3 regions of the Bacillus sp. S10(2024) genome follow, and region 2 is predicted to be linked to each of the others. Evidence: riboswitches for the same ligand, from Rfam matches in the RefSeq annotation. Region 2 holds a riboswitch; each other region holds the start of a gene.
What was found. A riboswitch is a leader RNA that binds a small molecule or an ion and turns the genes downstream of it on or off. The one in region 2 is predicted to bind thiamine pyrophosphate.
Positions count from the first base shown of each region.

Region 1: linked by a shared signal. The riboswitch ahead of tenA (thiaminase II) and the one ahead of thiM (hydroxyethylthiazole kinase) in region 2 are both predicted to bind thiamine pyrophosphate.
Region 3: linked by a shared signal. The riboswitch ahead of thiT (energy-coupled thiamine transporter ThiT) and the one ahead of thiM (hydroxyethylthiazole kinase) in region 2 are both predicted to bind thiamine pyrophosphate.

Region 1 is NZ_JBFLUR010000002.1:2,804,690-2,810,595, reverse strand. Features, by position in the region: gene AB1280_RS14360 (SH3 domain-containing protein) at 1-1,057, opposite strand, end outside; TPP riboswitch at 1,485-1,593, shown strand; TPP riboswitch at 1,653-1,753, shown strand; gene tenA (thiaminase II) at 1,839-2,534, shown strand; gene AB1280_RS14350 (ABC transporter ATP-binding protein) at 2,503-3,246, shown strand; gene AB1280_RS14345 (ABC transporter permease) at 3,243-3,995, shown strand; gene AB1280_RS14340 (ABC transporter substrate-binding protein) at 3,992-4,993, shown strand; gene tenI (thiazole tautomerase TenI) at 5,004-5,633, shown strand; gene thiO (glycine oxidase ThiO) at 5,617-5,906, shown strand, end outside.
Region 2 is NZ_JBFLUR010000002.1:3,144,655-3,150,560, reverse strand. Features, by position in the region: gene AB1280_RS16015 (YhgE/Pip family protein) at 1-723, shown strand, start outside; gene AB1280_RS16010 (DNA topoisomerase III) at 843-3,032, opposite strand; TPP riboswitch at 3,277-3,386, shown strand; gene thiM (hydroxyethylthiazole kinase) at 3,459-4,268, shown strand; gene thiE (thiamine phosphate synthase) at 4,284-4,937, shown strand; partial or broken gene AB1280_RS15995 (threonine ammonia-lyase) at 5,203-5,397, shown strand; gene AB1280_RS15990 (hypothetical protein) at 5,510-5,701, opposite strand; partial or broken gene AB1280_RS15985 (anaerobic C4-dicarboxylate transporter family protein) at 5,863-5,906, opposite strand, start outside.
Region 3 is NZ_JBFLUR010000002.1:4,215,095-4,221,000, forward strand. Features, by position in the region: gene hpt (hypoxanthine phosphoribosyltransferase) at 1-163, opposite strand, end outside; gene AB1280_RS21435 (ABC transporter permease subunit) at 302-1,204, shown strand; gene AB1280_RS21440 (ABC transporter permease subunit) at 1,197-2,114, shown strand; gene AB1280_RS21445 (hypothetical protein) at 2,289-2,612, shown strand; gene thiT (energy-coupled thiamine transporter ThiT) at 2,653-3,252, opposite strand; TPP riboswitch at 3,339-3,440, opposite strand; gene AB1280_RS21455 (FeoA family protein) at 3,773-4,000, shown strand; gene feoB (ferrous iron transport protein B) at 3,997-5,906, shown strand, end outside.

The DNA.
Region 1 (5,906 bases), 340 kb from region 2:
TTCCCATATAACCGAGCAATTGACCTGTTGTCACTGTATCTCCTGCTTTGACAGCACGACTTTTCATGTGAGCATATATAGTTGTGTATAAATTCCCGTTTATACGATGGGCAACAAATACAACGTTTCCATAGCTTGTAGAATAATATGATTTTACAACAGTCCCAGATGCGGCAGCTTGGATTGGAACATTTCCTGTTGCTGCAATATCTACGCCGTAGTGCATTTTTCCCCAGCGTACATCAAATTCTGAGCTGATTTTCCCTTGGGCAGGATATTTAAATGCAGCTGGAATAGATGGGGTAGCTTGCTGTTTTGGTTGCTGCTGTTGTTTTTGTCCTTGTACTACATAATGCTGTGCAACATAGCCATATCCTGATCCGTAGCGAATTTTATACCATGTTCCCACACTTTCAACGACTTGTACTTGTGTTCCATTTGGTAAAGAACCGATAATGGCTGCATTTGTTCCTGCTCCGCTACGTACTTTTAATGTTGGAGTGGCAACGTAATAAGAACTTCCGCCTTGTACAGTAATTCCCTTTACTAATGGCTGATCGGCGTTAGATAAAAATTCTTTCTTTACATAGCCGCTTGTTCCATTATGTACAACTTTATACCATCCCTCTTGTTCTTCTTGAACAGTAACAAATTTCCCACTTGGTAATACAGTAATAATTTCAGATTGTGTGTTTGGTTCAGAGCGAACGTTTAATGCATCTGCATTTACGATATATTGATTCTCACCATTTTGTGGCTTTGTTAAAGAAATGGCGTCTTTTTTGACATAACCAGTTTTATTGTGAATGTGAACTTTGTACCATTCATTTGTTGTTTCTAAAATAGTAACGGGAGTGTTACGTGTAATATTGTCAATAACAGGGTCTGTTCCATTCGGGCTATTGTACATTTGTAACGTTTCCGTTTTAACATAACCAATTTTTGCTTTTGCAGTTTGCTCTGCTTCTACAGTATGTACATTAGAGTCTGCCATAGAGGGGAGCATAGAGGCAACTGCTACAGTAGTTGCTGTTAGTGCTGCGACTTTTAAATTCATATATTCATTGACCTCCTTAAGTAATGCATTGTTATAATTTAAATTATAATATGTGGATATTAAGTTTGAAACATATTTATAGATTAAAAACAAACGAAAGCTTTTTCTCTATGTGTAAGTTAAAAACTCTTTTTTTTTAGAGTGGAGAATTTGGCTGCACATAGAAATGATCAAGGACTTTTTCTACCACATGCAAGGCTTAAAACAAAAGGAGAAAACAAGTAGTGGTTATGATGTATTTTGTATAGCAGCGACTTAAATGTCGAAAAGTGAAAATGGATATATAATAAAAGGATAGCAGATTTATAGCTATTATGGAAATAGCGAAAAGGAATTCGTTTTTTTCTGAACTTACAGATAGGTAGAAGGAGAAATGAAAAGAGTTGCCGATGAGATAGGGTGATGGTATACTGACTATGTTAAATGAATATACTGCTAGGGGAGCTAGTTTTGCTAGCTGAGAGTAAGACCTATAGTCTTTGACCCTTGAACCTGATCTAGATGATGCTAGCGTAGGGAAGCAATTTGGACGATATAAATAACGTCCCCGTTTCTTTATGCATAGAAACGGGGATTTTTTATTGAAAATTTTATAGAACACCACTAGGGGTGCTTAAAAGCTGAGAGAGGTAAAATCCTTAACCCTTATGACCTGATCTAGGTGATGCTAGCGTAGGGAAGTGGAAACAACAAATGAGTTTTTCTTTTGTTTGCTGTGGCCACTTCTTATATAGAAGTGGTTTTTTATTTGGAAACATATATACAGGAAGGGGAAGCGGAGATGACATTTTGTGAAAGATTATTTGAAAAGGTGCAACCTGTTTGGGAGAAGAGTCATAATCATCCATTTGTAACAGGGATGGGAGATGGAACGTTAGAGAAAGATAGATTTCAATATTATATTGTTCAAGATTATTTGTATTTGTTAGATTACGCAAAGTTATATGCAATTGGTGTTGTAAAAGCAACAAATCCAAAAGTAATGGCGAAGTTTGCTGAACAAATCGATGGGATTTTAAATGGAGAAATGATGATTCATAAACAATACGCAAAGCGTTTAGGAATTTCTGTTGAAGAAATGGAATTAGCAAAGCCGTCTGCTATGAATCTAGCATATACAAACTATATGATGTCAGTTTCACAAAACGGTACACTTGCTGAGTTAATTGTAGCATTGCTTCCATGTATGTGGAGTTATTGGGAGATTGGGAAGCGCTTAAATGCTATTCCATCCGCGCGTGATCATGAATTTTTTGGTGAGTGGATTCAAGGATACAGCTCAGAAGAATATGGGAATCTTTGTATATGGTTAATTGATTTATGTAATGAAATTGCAATTGGGAAAACAGAAGAAGAATTAAATCGTTTAGAAGAAATTTTCTTATATTCCAGCCGTTTTGAATACTTATTTTGGGATATGGCATATCGTAAGGAGATGTGGGGTTTTGAGGAACAAAAACATACTACAATTTCATAACGTTTCTTTTCATTATGATGAGAAACCGATTATCAAGAGCCTTAATGCTGTAGTACAAGAAGGAGAATTTATTAGCATTATCGGGCCGAGTGGCTGCGGGAAAAGTACATTGTTTCGGCTTATTACGGGACTTGAGAAAGCGAATGCTGGCACGATTGATGTAATGGGAACAACTCCTGTTGGCTATATGCCGCAAAAAGATATGTTACTCCCGTGGCGAACCATTATTGAAAATGCAGCTTTGCCACTTGAATGTCAAGGCATGAAGAAAAAAGAAGCACACATGAAAGCACAAGAGCTGCTGGAGCAATTTGGACTGCAAGGGTATGAAAAGAAACAGCCAAAAGATTTATCAGGCGGAATGCGGCAACGCGTATCGTTTATTCGGACGTTGTTAACGGGCGGTGACCTCTTACTATTAGATGAACCGTTTAGTGCACTTGATGCATTAACGAAGGCATCTTTGCAAGAATGGTTGTTTGAACAGTGGGAATATTGGCAAAAAACAATTTTGTTTATTACGCATGATGTTGATGAAGCGCTGTATCTTTCTAACCGTATTTTTATCGTAACAGAGCAGCCCATTACATTATTAACTGAGCGGACTGTGCCACTTGGGCAAGAACGGTCTCGAAAAGATTTGCATCACCCAGAAATGCTGGCATTAAAAGATGAACTCATTGGCATATTGCAAAGACAGGTGCTTGTATGAAGCGAATTGTAGATTATGTTCCGGCCATTATTGTAACGACTATTTTGCTGATTGGCTGGGAAGTAGGAGCACGGATTCTTGATGAAATGTACATTTTACCGTCTCCAAGTGCCATTGTTCAAAAAATATGGGATTTGCGGAATATATTGCTTACGGTGCATTTACCAGCAACGCTCTCTGTTACAGTGATCGGCATTGTTATTTCTATCGTATTAGGTGTTGGGTTAGCAATGTTGATGAGTATGAGTACATTTGCTGAGAAGGCATTTTATCCGCTATTAGTTGCTTCACAGACGATTCCCATTACAGCTTTAGCACCATTATTTGTTTTATGGTTTGGCTATTCGATTTGGAGTAAGGTTGTTGTCACAGTACTGATTACATTCTTTCCCATTACAGTAAATACGTATGATGGCCTTTGTAGTACGAAAAAGGAGTGGGAAGAGCTTTTAATTACATATGGTGCAACAAAAAAAGATGTTTTCTTCAAATTGAAATTACCGTCTGCACTTCCCTATTTTTTCTCAGCTTTAAAGGTGGCTGTGCCGTTTAGCGTGATTGGGGCAGCGATTGGAGAGTGGCTTGGAGCACAAGCAGGACTAGGCTATTTTAGTAAACGAATGATGACACAAATGGATGGTGCGGGTGTGTTTGCACCAATTGTTTTATTGTCATTGCTCGCTATTTTCTTTGTATTACTCGTTTCGATATTTGAGAGAAAATGTATTAGTTGGAGGAAGCATTCATGAAATTAGTAAAGCGCATCTTTGTATTTACATTGTTAATCGCGATGATTGTTGGGTGTTCTAGCAATTCGGCATCAGAAAAGAAAAAAGGCGAAAAAGAAGTCACTGTCATGCTCGATTGGTATCCAAATGCAGTGCATAGCTTTATTTATGCAGCAATGGAAAAAGGTTATTTTAAAGAAGAAGGTGTGAAGGTAAATATTAAATTTCCTTCTAATCCAACTGATCCATTAACGTTAGCAGCAGCAGGAAAAGTAACTGTTGGATTGTATTATCAGCCTGACGTTGTGATTGCGAGAGCGAATGAACACATTCCAGTGAAATCTATCGGTGCAGTTGTTCGTTCCCCTTTAAACCATGTTGTATCGCTAAAATCAGCAGGCATTTCTTCTCCTAAAGATTTGGAAGGAAAAACAGTTGGATATTCAGGGACACCGTTAAGTGAAGAATATTTAAAAACGATGATTAAAGAAGACGGGGGAAATCCAAACAACGTAAAAGTAGTTGATGTTGGTTTTGATTTAGTACCGGCTCTTACTACGAAAAAAGTAGATGCTGTTACAGGGGCATATATTAACCATGAAGTTCCAGTCATGCGTCATAAAGGTTACGAGCCAGCATATTTTAACCCAGCGGATTACGGTGTACCGAACTATCATGAACTGGTATTTGTAACAGGCGATAAAACATTGAAACAGGATAAAGAAACATTACAAGCCTTTTTACGCGGGGCGAAAAAAGGTTATGAATTTATGAAGAAAAATCCAGATGAAGCATTAAACATTTTATTAAATCACCAAGAAAAAGAGAATTTCCCATTGGTTCCAGAAGTTGAAAAAGAGAGTATGAAAATTTTATTAGATAAAATGGAAACGAAAGATGAACCATTTTTATCAGATACAGCAAGTTCTTGGGAAAAACAAAACAAGTGGTTAAAAGAAAAAGGAATGGCAAAAGAAATTGTTCCAGCAAACGAGTTGTTTGAAAACATTTTAAAGTAGGCGAATAGATATGAAAGCTGAGCTTCACGTTATATCAAATGGTCGTATGTCATTTGAAGAGTTAGGGCATATAGCAATTGATATTGAAAGTGAAATAGATTATTTGCACATTCGTGAGCGAGAGAAAAGTACGAAAGAGTTATATGAAGGTGTGGAGAAGCTCTTATATAAAGGATTTCCTTCTTCTAAACTTGTCATCAATGATCGGATTGATATTGCAATTTTATTAAATATTAGACGTGTACAACTTGGGTATAGCAGCGTGGATGTAAAATCTGTTAAAGAAAAATTTTCTTATTTGCATGTTGGTTACTCCGTTCATTCATTTGAAGAAGCTGTATCGGCTTTTAAAAATGGTGCAGATTCCCTTCTGTATGGGCATTTGTTTCAAACAAACTCTAAAAAGGGAGTGCCGCCAAGAGGGTTAGAAGGGATTACCGAAATAGCAGAACGTTTAACAATCCCAATTACCGCTATTGGAGGGATTACTCCTCATAATACAGCAGAAGCGCTCGGCACCGGGGCTGCTGGTATTGCAATAATGTCTGGAATTTTAAGTGCCGTAAAACCGAATGAGCAGGCAAAGTTATATAAGGAAACGATACGAAAGTGGGCGAGAACTCATGAGAATAATATATGATGTTGCCATCGTTGGCGGCGGTGTAATCGGAAGTTCGGTTGCACATTTTCTTGCTGAAAGAGGTTATAAAGTTGCCATCATTGAAAAACAAAAGATTGCTTCTGAAGCCTCTAAAGCAGCCGCCGGATTATTAGGTGTACAGGCGGAATGGGATGAATACGATCCGCTGTTTGAATTAGGTAGGAAAAGTCGCGCGATGTTTCCTAAACTTGCAAGTCTATTACGTGATAAAACCGGAATTGATATCGGATATGAAGAAAAAGGGATTTACCG
Region 2 (5,906 bases):
GAAGATTTAAAAGACATCATTCGTTTATTAAAACATGATGTCGAGAAACAAAGTGATTATTTCGCAAGTCCAGTAAACTTAAAAGAGAACAAATTATATCCAATTCCAAACTACGGTTCAGCAATGTCGCCGTTCTACACAGTGTTAGCGTTATGGGTAGGGGCATTGCTCATGGTGTCATTATTAACAGTAGAAGTACATGAGGAAGATGCGGAGTATAAAAGTTATCAAATTTACTTCGGCCGTTTCTTAACATTCTTAACGGTCGGTCTTGCTCAGGCATTTATCGTAGCAATGGGAGATATGTTCATACTGGGCACTTATGTAGTTGATAAATTCTGGTTTGTCCTATTTAGCATGTTAATTGCTGGAGTGTTCGTTTGTATTGTATACTCACTTGTTTCTGTATTTGGAAACATCGGTAAATCTATGGCAATCGTGTTACTTGTACTACAAGTTGCTGGTTCAGGGGGAACATTCCCAATTCAAATGACGCCGAAGTTCTTCCAAGCACTTTATCCATTCCTGCCGTTCACGTATGCAATTCGTATTATTCGTGAGACAGTAGGCGGTATGCTTTGGGGTATTGTATGGAAAGACCTTCTCGTATTATGTATATGGGTAGTTGTCATGCTTATTATTGCCTTGGTCTTGAAAAAGCCAATTAATAAGTCGAGCGAAAAGTTTGTAGAAAATGCAAAAGGAAGTAAGATAATTCATTAATAACAAAAGGTTCCTGCCAATTGGTAGGAACCTTTTGTTTATGGAGAGTTATGTTGAATAACGTCGAGGCGCCGATATATTAGTGGGCATGGAAAAAGGAGTTGGCAAGCCAACTCCTTTTAATCAAACTTCAATTTCTTTAATGCTTCTGCTAATGCATTATTCAGAGGTTCTTCCTGCTGTTGTTGCTGTTTCATGTATTTTTGAACGGCACGTTTATCTGCTTTGTTACCTGATTCTTTTTTACGACGTTCTTGGAATGAGGAAAGCTTCTCACGATAGCCGCATTTACATGCGAAGATTTGGCCTTCTCCTTCACCGCGAAGTTCTAGTTTTTTCTTACATTGCGGGCAGCGTGCATTTGTCGTGCGGGATACATTTTTACGATGGCCGCATTCACGATCTTGGCATACAAGCATTTTTCCTTTTTTACCGTTTACTTCTAGCATTGGTTTGCCGCAGTCTGGGCAAGTTTTTGTGGAAATGTTGTCGTGCTTATATTTTTTATCGCTCGATTTAATTTCGGAAACAATTTCTTTTGTGTAGTTTTTCATTTCGGAAATAAATACTTCTTTTTTCAATTTTCCTTTCGCAATGGCCTCAAGTTTTTGCTCCCACTCAGCAGTTAGTGTAGGGGATTTTAACTCTTCTGGTGCTAAATCCAGTAATTGACGGCCTTTTGATGTAATGTGAATGTCTTTGCCACGTTTTTCAATTAAGAACGAATTGAACAATTTATCAATAATGTCAGCACGTGTAGCAACTGTACCTAGTCCGCCGGTTGATTTTAATGTGTCTGCAAGCTGTTTGTTTTGCGTGTCCATGTACTTTGTTGGATTTTCCATTGCTGAAAGTAATGTCGCTTCATTAAAACGTGCAGGTGGCTTCGTTTGACCAGCTGTCCCTGCAATTAGTTTTACGTTTAATGTATCGCCTTTTTCGATGCGAGGTAAAATTTGTTCCTTCAAGTCGTCTGCTGCATCGTCATCTTCAAAGCGATTTTCATATACTTCTTTCCAGCCAGAATTCACAATTGTTTTGCCGCGTGCGACGAAATTTTCATCACCGATCTTTGCACGTAACGTTAGTTGTTCGTATTCGAAAGCAGGGAATAAAACTGCTAAGAAACGTTTTACAACTAAATCGTAAACTTTGCGCTCCTTATCTGCGAAAGCTGAGAAGTTTACATAGCTTTCTGTTGGAATGATTGCATGGTGATCACTTACTTTACTATCATCAACAAAAGATTTAGAAGCTTTGATTGGTTTCGTTAAGACTTTATTGGCTAAAGAACGATACTCACCTACTCCGCAAGCTTTCAGACGTTCTGGAAGTGTTCCTACAATGTCAGATGAGATATAACGTGAATCTGTACGCGGATATGTTAATACTTTGTGCTGTTCATAAAGTTTCTGCATAATATTTAATGTTTCTTTTGCAGAATAACCAAAAATTTTATTTGCATCACGTTGTAACTCTGTTAAGTCATAAAGACCAGGAGCAAACGACTTCTTAGGTTTTTTCTCAATTTCTACTACAGTCGCATTTTGCTTTCCTAATTTTTTCACAATCGCATCAATTTTTTCTTTATCAAAGCTGCGGCTATTGCCTTTCCCATCTTGCCAAGTAAGCTTTAACTTCTCTGTTGTTTGTGCTTCAATACCGTAGTAGGTTTGTGCTTTGAAGTTTTTAATTTCGTCCTCACGTCCTGCAATAATCGCTACAGTAGGTGTTTGAACACGACCGCAATTTAATTGTGCATTGAATCTTGTAGTTAATGCACGTGTTGCATTAAGGCCGATATACCAGTCAGCTTCCGAACGGGCAACCGCTGAAGCGTATAAATTGTCGTACGCTTTACCTGGCTTCAAATTGGCAAAGCCATCTTTGATTGCTTTATCGGTAACAGATGAAATCCATAGACGTTTAATCGGCTTATTCATTCTAACTTTATCAATAATCCAACGAGCTACTAATTCACCTTCGCGACCAGCGTCTGTAGCTACGATAATTTCATTTACATCATTTCTAGTCAATTGACTTTTCACAGCATTAAATTGCTTGCCAGTTTGTTTAATCACCGTTAATTTTAAGCGTTCCGGCAGCATCGGAAGATCTTCTAGATTCCACTTTTTATACTTCACATCATAACTTTCTGGGTCTGCTAATGTAACGAGGTGCCCTAAAGCCCACGTAACAATATATTTACTGCCCTCAATGTAACCATTTCCTTTTTTATCGCACTTCAATACACGCGCAATATCACGTGCAACAGAAGGTTTTTCAGCAATTATTACACTTTTTGCCATATTTCAAACATCCTTTCAATTTCCGTAAGTTAACTATAGCATACATCCCCTTCGGATTCAGTTATTCCGAAGATTTGAACCATATTGTAGTTTTCATGTTTCTAAGTCGCTGCTATGCAAAACACAACATGACCGCTCCTATGCATGGCCAGGTGCTCTCACCTATCGAAAAAAGAGGTTTTTATATCTTTTTTTCAACTTGTTATTTCAATAGAAACGGAGTAGACTACTGAAGTAGATGAATAAGAAAACACATGGGAGTTTGTGGATGCAAACTGAGAGTACGGCTAATCCGTCGTTGACCATTTGAACCTGTTGGGTAATGCCAGCGTAGGGAGAGTGTAAAAAGCACATTATGAAGACACTTTGCATGCGCAAAAGTGTCTTTTTTGCTATATCTCCCGTTATAAAAAAGGAGAGATACATATGAAAATGAAAAAAATTGCACAAGTAGTTGAGACAGTACGAGAAAGAAATCCGCTTGTTCATAATATTACAAATGTCGTTGTGACAAATTTTACTGCCAATGGATTACTGGCATTAGGTACATCGCCTGTGATGGCATATGCGAAAGAAGAAGTAGCTGAAATGGCAAGTATCGCGGGAGCGCTCGTTTTAAATATGGGAACACTTCACCAAGAAGAAGTAGAGGCGATGCTTATTGCTGGAAAGTCAGCAAATACGCACAATGTACCAGTTGTATTTGATCCGGTCGGTGCTGGGGCAACTTCGTATCGAACAGAAGTGGCAAGGTATATTCCAAGTGAAGTAAAGCTAGCAATCATGCGTGGCAATGCAGCAGAAATAGCAAATGTGATTGATGAGAAATGGGAGATTAAAGGTGTTGATGCAGGGGGAGGAAATGGTGATGTTGTTTCAGTTGCGAAACAAGCAGCAGAGCAGCTAAACACAATTATCGTTATTACTGGAAAAGAAGACGTGATAACAGATGGAGAAAGAACTTTCATTCTTCGTAACGGTCATCCCATTTTAACGAAAGTAACAGGAACGGGTTGTTTATTAACATCCGTTATCGGAGCGTTTGCAGCAATCGAAAACGATTATGTAAAAGCGGCTGTTGCGGCGGTAACATTTTACGGTGTAGCGGCAGAAATTGCTGTAAGTAAAACAGCTGAACAAGGGCCGGGAAGTTTCCAAATTGAATTTTTAAATCAGTTAGCAAGCGTTAAGGCAGAAGACGTTGAACAATATGGAAATGTTGAAGAAATTCGTTAAGAAGGGATGAGGGAAATGGCACGTATTGATAAACGGCAGATGTCGGAGTTATTACAAGTGTATTTTATTATGGGAAGTAACAATTGCAGAAAAGATCCATTACAAGTTATGAAAGAAGCACTTGATGGTGGAGTTACACTTTTTCAATACCGTGAAAAAGGTGACGGAGCGTTAACGGGGGAAATCCGATATGCATTTGCAAAGCAGTTGCAATCCTTATGTAAAGAGTATCATGTTCCTTTTATTGTAAATGATGATGTGGAATTAGCACTAGCGTTAGAGGCAGATGGGGTTCATGTTGGGCAAGATGATGAAAACATTCAGATTGTACGTGAAAAAATGGGGGATAAAATCATTGGTGTGTCCGCTCATACAATAGAAGAAGCTCGTTTTGCGATTGAAAATGGTGCGGATTATTTAGGAGTAGGACCGATTTTTCAAACAACCACGAAAAAAGATGCAAAAGCGGTACAAGGAACGGCAGGATTACGTTTTTTCCGTGAAAGTGGTATTGAAATTCCGATTGTCGGTATTGGTGGGATTACCGCCTACAATGCTGCTTCTGTCGTGGAAGCCGGGGCGGATGGAGTTTCTGTGATTTCAGCAATTAGTTTAGCAGATTCCCCTTTTGATAGTACGAAAAAATTAGCGGAGTTAGTAAAAAAATAACGGGTTCATATATGAAAAGAACGATTTCTCATGTGCAGAAATGGTTCTTTTTTTGTATAAAACAAATTGTGCCGTTGAAACTAAAGTGTATGAATATACTGTTTCAGAGGCGACAACATGATTACGTTACAAAATATTATAGCAGCTCATGAAAAAATGAAGCATTAGCTTATGCACTTGATTTAAAAGAGCGAACTGGAGCGACATTTGTTCATCCATTTGATGACGTGTGATCGTTGAACAAGGAACAATTGGGCTAGAAATATTGCAGCAAGTATTACAAATTATCACCGATTTAGAAGCAAATGTTCCTCACATTCATTTAGAGAGAATTGGATCGAAAGTATTCCCAGGTTATGCACAGCTTCATCTTTCTCTTGAGACGAAAGATAAAGAGCATGTTGAGCAAGTGCAAATTGGGATGAAGAAGAGAGGATATAGTATCGAAGTTATTGATTGAGCTTTCCCCACCTACTGCTTCGCGCTTGAGGGTCCATGAATAGCGGGATAAATATTTAAACAAACGTTTGATTAAAAAGAGCTAGTCCCTGTAAAGGCTAGCTCTTTCTGAATTAAAACATCAGTGAAACGAGAAGCATTCCAATTCCAATTGATGTAATTGTTGCGACAAGATCCGGAATCATAAAGCTATGATTTAACACATATTTACGGATACGCGTTGTACCTGTACGGTCAAAGTTAATTGCCGCAACGATTGTTCCGTAGTTTGGATTGAACTCCCCCCACTTACCGGCTAACGCCACTTGAAGTGGGGGATTCCAGTACCTCTTGCTCCGATGACAACAGGTTCCGAAACCTCCTCCGTTCAACAAGAGAAGCTCTCTATACCGTCAATCCGAAGTATCTATAGATGACCCAGCTCTGCCCTTCACGCGTTTGAAGAAGGGGTCTTCTGAGATAAAATGATAAAGAAATATCCGTTTACAGCTGGAAACATCGCAATCAATA
Region 3 (5,906 bases), 1.1 Mb from region 2:
TATGGCGAATTAAATCTGCTGCAAATACGAAAGAACCTTTTAACACAGCAATAACAAAAATTTCTTCTCCTTCAAAATCACGTTCGATTTGCAGCGCTAATTCTTTTACTTTTTCTTGCAGCTGTTCTTGTGAGATTAAAGTGTCTTTTATTTGAATATCCATCGAAAGCCTCCTACGTTGTAAAACTTATGAACAGTTTGACTGTAAAGGATTGAGGTGGAAAAGTCAAAAAAGAGTACTTACTTTAAATAGAATACACATAATATTAAGAATATAATAGAGTAAAAAGGCAGGTGGACTATGCGGAAACTTCTAGTGACTCTTGTTCATATTTGTTTGCTTCTAGTGACATTTACTCTGTTAGTATGTTTACCAACATTATTTGTAGATGGAAGAGATGTTGGATTTCATGTGAAACCGTTCCTCTCGCAAATTATAAATGTTTTCTCTTCGATATTGCACCCTGCGCAGTTAAAGATGACAATTGGAACGCAAGTACGAGCCATTCCAGATAATGTAGAAGTATTTGTGATGCAGAAAAGGGAATACCCGCTCTTTCCTGTTGTAATAAAGCCTTATATATATTCGATTGGGCTTATTTTCGGCGCATTCGTTGTATCTGTTTTGTTTGCAGTTATCAGTAGTGTAGGAGTTGCTATGCTACCAAGAAACATTCGTATAATAATAGAAGGGTTTGTATCCATTTTGAAGACAGTTCCGGATGTCTTTTTTATTTTCTTTATTCAGCTTCTTATTATAAGTGTGTATCGAAATATAGACTTTTTAGCATTAAATCCAATTTCTACAGAACAAAATCCATCCATCGTACTACCAATCCTCATTCTATCTGTTTTACCGACTATCTCATTATTTCAACTGCAACTATTACTTATCGGCGAGGAACGAAAGCAAGAGTATGTTACCTTCGCAAAGGCACGAGGTTTTAGTGAAATGTATATTTTGTGTAGACATATTTTTCGGAATGTTATCGTTTCTGTTATGAATCACGTGCAATATATATTGTTAATTCTCGTGACAAACTTGTTCATTTTTGAATATCTGTTTCATGCAAATGGGATATTGTCCATTATAATGAGTGGTCAAGATCCAGCGGTCATTGTGTATTTGCTTTTGCTTTTTATCGTACCTATTTATGGAGTCGTTCTATTTCTACAATGGCGAAAGGAGAAATTGTATGCGTAGGCACTTCCATATTATATTTGTTACCATTGTTTTTCTTTTGCTTCTTATCAGTTTTTTTCTGCCATATGTAAAGCATGAACCTGCAGTGAAGCAATATCGTTATGATGAAAATGACACACTTGTAGAAGCTGCACCATTTTCTCCATCTCGTGAGTATTGGTTCGGAACAGATCGAAGAGGGGAAGATTTATTTTATAAGGTAATGGACGGGGCAAAATACACGATTTTAATTGCACTATTTGTTGCCGTCGTAAGAGTTATTGTATCGCTGTGCATTGGTTTTTTTATGAGTCATGTGAAGCGAAAATTAATTTTCTTCCATCACTTTTTGATGAATTTGCAACTATTTCCGCAAACAATCTTTTGTTTTTTCTTACTCACTCCTTTTGTCATATATGAAATACGGACGGAGCAGGTTGTTACAAATGTCCAATTATTATATATACAAATTGCCGTGTTCATTCTCGTTGCCCTTCCGAGTTTAACGCGATTATTTCAGCAAGAAGTTCAGCAGATTTGGCAGAAGGATTATGTGCAAAGCTCATTCTTATTGGGAGGAAGTAAAGGGCATGTATTTCGAACGCATATGATTAAGGCACTAAGCCCACAAATTATCTTTCAAGTGGGAGAACAAATGGTACAAGTGCTCCTTCTTATGTTGCATTTGTCTATTTTTAAGTTGTTTCTTGGAGGAACGAAGATTGTTTCCGGACAAACGCACGACCAATTTAACTTGTATTTTCCATATTTAAATGAGTGGTCGAATTTGATTAGTTATTATTATGTAGAGCTCATGATTGAACCGAGAATTATTATGATTCCAGTTCTGTTTTATATGATTTTATTATTTTGTATGACGAAAATTGTGAATGGGTATAAGGAATTGCAGTTTGAGAAAGATTGTAAATGAAATTTTTATATTTATATATTTTTATTTGATATTATAATTCTTACAAAAATGTAAGGTTCTTTGTAAGGTTAATCGATAGTTAAGCAACGTTATTTTGAATAAACTTATCTATGTAAGGCACACACATTTTAGGGAAATAAGACGTTAGGTACTACAACTGAAGGGAGAAAGAGAATGGAGAAGCGCTCAGAGGCTCTTGCTTTATTATTAGAGAATGACGCAATTATGTTAGCTAATAATAAGGATTGTACAACTGTCATTGATCGGCGAGAAATACCAGTAGATTCACGCGATAAAATAGTATGGTACAAATGGAATGAGAACTACAAAGAGAACATAAATGAGCAATATCACATAGGGTATGATGTGCATAGAGTTGTTTTATGGAATGAGATGAAATCTTGGATTCATAAGCAAAACGGTAAGAATAATTTTGAGAGCAGCTGCGCACTCCATTCTCAAACTCCCGAAATCGTAAGAAAAAGAGAATCACATTAGGAAAATAACTTGGAATACTGAGGTAAAAAAAGATTGCTGTTTAAGCAATCTTTTTTCTGTTTGTATGATGTGCATTCGAGCTTGTAAATAAGCGCGGTGCTGTTGTAAATAGAACGACAAGTAGAACCGCACACATTGCGAAAGAACCAATCATTGTGATGCCGTTATAGATAAAGGAATATAAAACAGCTGATTGTCCTTTTGGTGCATATTGTCCAAAGAAGATTACGCCGGCAATGAAGTGCCAAAAGTAACGAGCTAAGCTGCCGATAAACGTAGCAATAATGATATACATAGTTGCTTTTGCTTTTTGTTTATTGGCGATTGCTTGTTGAATTGGTGCATGAAATAATCCAGCAAAGCCAATAAAGGCAAAGGCGATGAAGTATTCAATAAACGCTTGTACCGGTGTAAAAATAGCTGCATCTGCTGCGACAATTTGTAATAATCCCCAAACGAGACCACTTAAGAAACTCGCTTTAAATCCCCAGCGGTAAGCAACAATAAAAATTGGAATCATAGCAAATGAGATAGAACCGCCTGTTGGAAGTTTAATAGAGAGCGGCAAAATGTCGATAACTAACGCAAATGCTGCGAGAATCGCTGCCTCTATCATTGCTTGTAAATTTGTGTTACGCATGTAAAAATCCCCCTACATCCAAGTTACAAAAGAAGAATCCTTATCATAGGGGGATGAAAATACACAAATTGAAAATCACTACTTATGTATATACGTCTGCACAATTCCTACGTTAGCATTAACTAACAGGTTCTAAGGGTCGGAACAAAGTATTCCCTCTCAGCAACGCGGCTCCCCCTGTGACAACGAGATTCTTAGATTGTTACTATTATTGTAATAACAATGGATAAGAATGGCAAATGAAAATATAATACCTTTTCTTTTTAGGAAGGGCGAGAGGGATGGGCTGTGCGTAGAAGTAGTCAGTTCTTTATTTTTCCACGTGCGAGGTTTAAAAAAGGTAGAAAGCGAGATCGGGTCAGACCTTATTCAATATAACAACAATTTTTATGTTAAATAAGCTGAAATTGTACAAAAAATAGTAATAAATTCACAGCATATTGTATAGTGTTTTTTCAGAGAGTCATGTTATAATTGATATTGATAATAATTATCGTTATCTTTTGAGGGGGATAATTTGATGAATTTAGTTGATATGAGTATAGATGAAAAAGTACGTGTGAAAGATTTACAATCTCTTGATAAATTATTAAAACGTCGCTTAGCTTCATTTGGATTTTCTGAAGGATGCGAGCTTTGTATAAAACAAAAAGCAATGCTTAATGGTCCATGTACATTAGAATGCCGTGGGCAATTAATCTCTATTCGTCATTGTGATGCGAAAATGATAAAGGTGGAATTAACGTGAACAAGGTTGCTTTGCTAGGAAATCCGAATACGGGAAAAACATCATTGTTTAATGCGCTTACTGGTTCTTATGAATATGTTGGCAACTGGAGCGGAGTAACCGTAGAAAAAAAGATTGGTAAGTTAAAAGATAAGCAAGGAATGTTAATAGATTTACCAGGTATATACGATTTAAATCCTGTATCCCGTGATGAAGGGGTTGTTACGCAGTTTTTATTAACAGAAGAATTTCATCATATGTTAAATATTGTGGACTCTTCACAATTTGAACGTAATATGCATTTAACATTACAATTGTTGGAATTTGGAAAACCACTTTCTATTGGTTTAAATATGATTGATGTGGCAAAACAACGCGGGATTGTGATTGATGTAAAGAAGTTATCTGAAATGCTAGGTGTAACAGTGATTCCCGTTATAGCAAGAAGTGGAAAAGGCTGTGAGGAATTATTGGCTGCTCTTCATGAAAGCGATAAGGCGGAGCAGAAACCGTTTATTCTTTCGTATGGTAAAGCGGTAGAGACAGGAATCCAGCGCGTTATGGAGAAATTGCAGCGAGAAAATGATGATCATGCAAGATGGCTTGCGCTTCAATTTTTAGGAAATAACGAAGTGGTAGAGAAAGAACTTACCAAGTCGCATGTATATAAAGAACTTGTAGCAATTCGCTCTGCATTGGAAGAAGAATTAGATGTTACGCTAGATCAGCACATATACGGGGTACGTGCAGCGTATATTGAAAAGTTGAAAACAAGTGTGATTCGTCATGAAAAAGAAGGAAGCATTCCTTTTTCGGAAAGAATTGATAAATTAATTACGCATAAAATTTTGGGGATACCGATCTTTTTAGGAATCATGTTTTTAATTTTTCAAGTTACGTTTTCGTGGATTGGAACGCCTTTATCTGATCAATTTGATGCATTTGTCGGTGGTCCACTTACAGATTGGGTAACAGCAGGGCTTACGAATATTGGAGCGTCTGATTTCATTCGAGCGCTCGTTACAGATGGAATTATTGCAGGAGTGGGTGCTGTATTAGTATTCGTACCGCAAATTTTCGTATTGTTCTTCTTCATTTCATTACTAGAAGATTCTGGATATATGGCGCGTATTGCCGTTGTTATGGATCGTGTGATGGAGTTTTTTGGACTAAACGGAAAAGCGTTTATTCCTATGATTATCGGTTTTGGTTGTAATGTACCAGGCATTATGGCAGCGAGAACAATTGAACAGGAAAAAGAGAGGTTGCTTACGATTTTAGTGACACCGTTTATGTCATGTTCAGCCCGTTTACCTGTATATGCATTATTTGCAGGGGTCTTTTTCCCAAATAGTCAAGCGGTTGTTGTATTTTCTTTATATCTCATTGGTGTTATTCTAGCGTTAGTCGTTACAAAAATTATGTCTATTACGGTTTTAAAAGAAGAGAAATCTATTTTCGTTATTGAACTTCCGCCTTACCGTGTGCCGCAAGTAAAAACATTATGGCGTAGTACGTGGGAAAAAGGAAAAGGATTTGTACGTAAAGCAGGTACATTTATCTTCGGTGGTTCTGTTGTGATTTGGTTATTAAACTATGCGGGCCCATCTGGATTTGGTGTAGATATGGGTGATAGTTTCTTAGCAATGATTGGTGGATTATTCGCTCCAATTCTTGCGCCGCTTGGTTTTGGAACATGGCAAGCAGCTGCATCTCTGTTAACAGGATTTTTAGCAAAAGAAGTTGTTGTTTCGACAATGGCAATTATTTATTCTGTGAAAGAAGATGTACTAGGAAACGTAATCGGTACGCATTTCACAACGTTATCAGCATATTCGTTCATGTTCTTTATTTTATTATATGTACCATGTTTAGCAACAGTTGCGGTTATCCGTCGTGAAACAGGATCTCTAAAGTGGACGATTTT